DNA from 2 places in the Paenibacillus sp. Cedars genome. Region 2 is predicted to be linked to the other one. Evidence: riboswitches for the same ligand, from Rfam matches in the RefSeq annotation. Region 2 holds a riboswitch; the other holds the start of a gene.

Region 1 (2,399 bases), 380 kb from region 2:
CCGCTCTAACAGCCGGTACGTTCCTCCATACAGATCCAGCGAAACAATCAGATGATCCCCCTGACCGAAAAGGGAAAATATTGTCTGCAGCGCAGCCATGCCTGAGCTGCATGCAAATCCGGCATCACCGGATTCCAGCTCTGCGCAGGCATCCTCCAATACCGATCGGGTGGGATTTTTCGTGCGGGCATAATCAAAACCCGTGCTCTGCCCTAATTTCGGATGACGGTAGGCCGTCGCTTGATATATCGGAAATGTAACTGCACCTGTCACCGGCTCCTGCACCGATCCGATCTGTGCCAGCCGGCTCTCTATACTTAATGGTTTCTTCTCCATCACTTACTCTCCTCCTGTACGCTGCTATATTTGCGGACCAATATCGTATGGCGTTTCTTGATATACATAGTAATTGAGCCAATTAGTAAATAATAAATTTGCATGCGCACGCCATATGGATGGAGGCGTTCTGGTTGGATCATCATTCGGGTAATAATTGCGCGGCAGGGCAATGTCCAATCCTTTGGCAGCATCGCGGTCATATTCCCACTTCAGAGAGTCTGCATCATACTCGGAATGTCCTGTGGCAAAAATCTGTTTTCCGTCCCGGCTTGAAACCAAGTAGATTCCTGCTTCCTCCGACTCGGACAGGATGACCAGATCGTCAATCCCTGTAATGTCCTCGCGCCGAAATTCCGTATGACGGGAGTGCGGAACAAAGAACAATTCGTCAAAGCCGCGAAGAAGCTTGGTACACGCCTCATTAATCGTATGAGGGAATACGCCAAAGCATTTTTCCTCCAGGCTGTACTTGGGCACACCGTAATGATAATAAAGCCCTGCCTGAGACGCCCAGCAGATGTGCAGCGTGGAAGTCACATGCGTCTTGCTCCATTCAAAAATCTCGGTGAGCTCATTCCAGTAATTTACTTCTTCAAATTCCAACTGCTCCACCGGGGCTCCTGTAATGATCATGCCGTCAAAACGGCGGTTCTTCACTTCCTCAAAGGTTTTGTAAAAGGATTCAAGATGCTCTGCCGACGTGTTCTTCGAAACGTGGGAGCTGGGATGAAGAAGCACAACGTCCACCTGAAGAGGGGAGTTACCGATCAATCGTAGCAATTGCGTCTCCGTGGTTTCCTTGGTAGGCATCAAATTCAGAATAGCTATCCGCAATGGGCGGATATCCTGGTGAAAGGCATGGCTTTCATCCATTACAAAAATGTTTTCTCCAGCCAGAACTTCCTTTGCCGGCAAGGCATCCGGAATTTTAATTGGCATAAGGGCTCACTCCTTCAAATTGTGAAATGATACATCCATTTAAGCTGTGAGAAAGAGCGTTAGACTGTATAAACGCAAGAATGACCTTTCTCAAGTAGAGAAAGGTCATCATATACGTATCACAATGCGCCTCTCTCATCTGTCAGGCTATACGCGGCTCATAAGAATCGTCGTATCTCCTGCAAGAATTAGCACCGTGCGATGTTGCCGCCGGTTGCCGGGTTTCATAGGGCTAGTCCCTCCACCTGCTCTTGATAAGATTTCGCTTTATTCAATTGTCTTCAAACATGGTTCGTAATTGATATTTACTTTAAATCATCCGCAATTGTTCGTCAAGAACCTTTTCGTTTAATCCGTCACACTTCACCGTGGGCTCCCATACCCTGTACTAGGGTCTTGCATACGCCGGATTTCAACTTGAAAGGTCCCACACCCGGCGTTATACTAGACAAGTGCTGTTTGAAACCGAGTATGAAAGAGGTGACATGGAAGATGGACGGTGACCCGAGCCAGAAAGTGGATGCACAAGACGCACAACCGCATAGGATTAAGATCAGCTTACCGGCAGGGGGCAGCGTTATTTTTCATGCGCTTTTATCGTATTCATCCCTTCCTTAGATTATGCCTGTACGCCGGTTAGCTGATATCCTGTGCCTTTACTGCTTAACCAAGCAGCTTGTAATTGACAAAGGAGTGATATCAGATGAAAATCCGGTTGGTCGATTCGGGTGTATTTACCCCTGTTGAAGACATCGAAATGACGCTGACAGCTCCGGCCAGCGGCTTCTACTGGCTGGATGCAGACGTGGATGATTTAGCCGAGCTGCAGCCCCTCTTCTCCCTGCATGATCTTGCAGTTGAGGACTGTCTCAGTGAAGAGGAACAGCGTCCCAAAATCGAAATATATGAGAACCATTATTTTATCGTCGTGAACAGCATCCGGTTTGACGACGAGGAAATTTTTCTTCGGGCATTAAACGTTTTCCTGGGCAGACATTTTATTATTACGGTAACCAAGCAGAAGATTCATGAACTCCGTTCGGTGAAGCCGCTCCTTTGGGAGGATGAGGTTAGCACGCCTGACCGTTTCCTCTATCTGTTGATCGACCTCGTCACAGACA
Region 2 (2,399 bases):
TCCGAAGCGCACCAAGCCCGATGTGGATCTTGCAGCCATATACAGCAGCACGCCAACCGGCAGCCCGATAATGAAGCTGAACAAAGCCGAAGCCCCCAGCATTCGCAGGGTATCCAATGTTGCCGTACCGATTTCTTTCCAGTCGATCTGGGTAAAATCGAGCTCGAACATTAATGAATCACCTCCACGTCTAATCCTTGTTGAAGCAGCTTCCGAATCGTCTCTTCGATGGCTCTTTCTTCCCCTTCGAAGCGTACGATGAGCTGGCCATACGGCGTTTCCTTGATCGTGGAGATCGTGCCCTGCAGAATCGCAAAATTCACGCCCGTCTCATGAACGGTATGGGATAGAATGGAATCGTACGTTTTCGATCCCAGGAACGTAATTTGCACCGCTTGGGAAGAGCTGTTCGCCTGACCCTGCATGGCCAGCCGGAGCGCTTCTCCGCTGTCCAATTCTTGACGGATGAATTCCTGCGTCACCTCATGTTTAGGTTTCAGGAACACTTCCGTCACCGGCCCCTGCTCCACAATGCCGCCCTGATGAATAACGGCCACCCGATCACATATGCTCTGGATGACATGCATCTCATGGGTGATCAACACAATCGTGAGATGAAATTTCTTATTAATATCCAGCAGCAGGCGCAGGATCGAATCCGTGGTCTGCGGATCCAGCGCTGAAGTGGCCTCATCACACAGCAGAACCTCCGGATCGCTTGCCAACGCTCTGGCTATGCCGACCCTCTGCTTTTGTCCTCCTGACAGCTGGGACGGATACTTGTCCCGGTGAGCCTCCAAGCCAACCAAGGCCAACAGCTCGGATACTTTGCGTTCCATCTCAGCCTTCGGCGTCTTGATCAGCCGCAGCGGAAAGGCAATATTATCGTAAACCGTTGCGGATGACAGCAGGTTAAAGTGCTGAAAGATCATCCCGATTTTGCGACGCTCTGCTTGAAGCTGCTTCTTGCCGAGCAGTGTCAAATTCTTACCGTTAACCCACACCTCGCCGGAGGTGGGACGTTCCAACAAATTGATACAACGGATCAATGTACTTTTACCTGCGCCGGAGTGTCCGATCACACCGAAGATTTCTCCTTTTTCAATCGACAAATCCAATTCGGACAAGGCTGTGGTTAGCGTTCGGGCTTTTCCGTACTGCTTCGTCAATTGCTTGAGCTCAATCAATCCGATAATCCTCCTTTTTCCATAGCCTCATATCTATTACCCAAAATAAAAGAGCCTCTTTTTGTAGAATCAAAAAGGGCTCTCTTTACGTAAAAGTCAACGCCTTTTCTCATCTGTCAAAGCCATAGGATGATCCTGCAGCTTTGAAGGAATTAGCACCATGTCACTCCATCCGTCATCGCGTTACGCGATATACGCTGGAGCCGGTTGCCGGGCTTCATCGGGCCTGTCCCTCCGCCTCTCTCGATAAGAAAACATCGATATGAAATTTTTCCAATTAATTTGATCTGATTTAATAACATTTAATGAATGCAATAGTTAGTATAGATTCTTTTCAGGTTTTTGTCAAAAGGAATTTCATGGCGATTTTGTGCCTAAACCTTCACTCCTTTTTCCGCCCAGATCCGATTAGTATATCGATACGAGGCAGCCAAGCTTCGGCATACCATATCCACACCCTGCTTAAGATCCTCGAGGTGCTGGTCGATATCCTCCAGCTCGATTTTATCCGACAGTCCCTGATGGCGCTGCCACAGATCATCTTGCATCTCTGAATTCATATAGTGGATCTCAGCGTTGCGGCGTTTCCGAAGTGTGTTCAGCGGTATTTTATAGCGTTCCTTGATCGCCTCAAGCTCTGACGCCAGCTCACAGTGTGCCTTTAGAAACTTGAACTGCCGCAGTGCCGTAAAATAGGAGAAATGAGCCTTAACCTTCGAGGTGTGGAGATCATACAGCTCATTAAGCACCGTACCCAGCTTGTCAAGGATGGAGAATACGCGTATAAATCCGTTTTTGTAAAAATACACATACCTTTGATACTCGCCCTGCTCCTGAATTGACATATCATCGATATAACCCGATTTAACCGATTGACTGAAATGCTTGGCCGCATTCCAGCTCTGCTCCAGCTCATCAAGGGATACAATCAATCCGCGGGTCCAAATCTCAAGCTTGCGAAAATCATGCGTTGGATCCTGATGTTTCTCCATTTCCTTTTGCAGCAGCCGGGTTGTCTTGACCATCGATTCGATGGCCTCCTCAAGCAAGCCATTGTTGTGTCGGGGCTGTTCCCCGAGTAACATTCGCAGCATGGCGGTACCCCCTCGCGTCGTCAGATTAACCTTCTTTCATGAATTGCTATTTGCCAAAATAATCGCTCCAGCGAGCATCCACCGTCTGCACGATATCTTCTCGCGGGGACAGCTCCTC

Evidence for each region. Region 2 has a riboswitch for S-adenosylmethionine ahead of B9D94_RS03980 (methionine ABC transporter ATP-binding protein). Riboswitches for the same ligand answer to the same signal wherever they lie in the genome.
Region 1: it holds a riboswitch for S-adenosylmethionine, as region 2 does, so the genes downstream of both, metA (homoserine O-acetyltransferase MetA) here and B9D94_RS03980 (methionine ABC transporter ATP-binding protein) in region 2, are expected to answer to the same signal.

What each region holds. Positions count from the first base shown of each region.
Region 1 is NZ_CP020866.1:894,281-896,679, reverse strand. It holds gene B9D94_RS05880 (PLP-dependent transferase) at 1-336, opposite strand, end outside; gene metA (homoserine O-acetyltransferase MetA) at 361-1,278, opposite strand; SAM riboswitch class I at 1,411-1,539, opposite strand; gene corA (magnesium/cobalt transporter CorA) at 1,982-2,399, shown strand, end outside.
Region 2 is NZ_CP020866.1:512,474-514,872, reverse strand. It holds gene B9D94_RS03985 (methionine ABC transporter permease) at 1-171, opposite strand, end outside; gene B9D94_RS03980 (methionine ABC transporter ATP-binding protein) at 171-1,187, opposite strand; SAM riboswitch class I at 1,294-1,440, opposite strand; gene B9D94_RS03975 (Cthe_2314 family HEPN domain-containing protein) at 1,562-2,281, opposite strand; gene B9D94_RS03970 (UbiD family decarboxylase) at 2,328-2,399, opposite strand, start outside.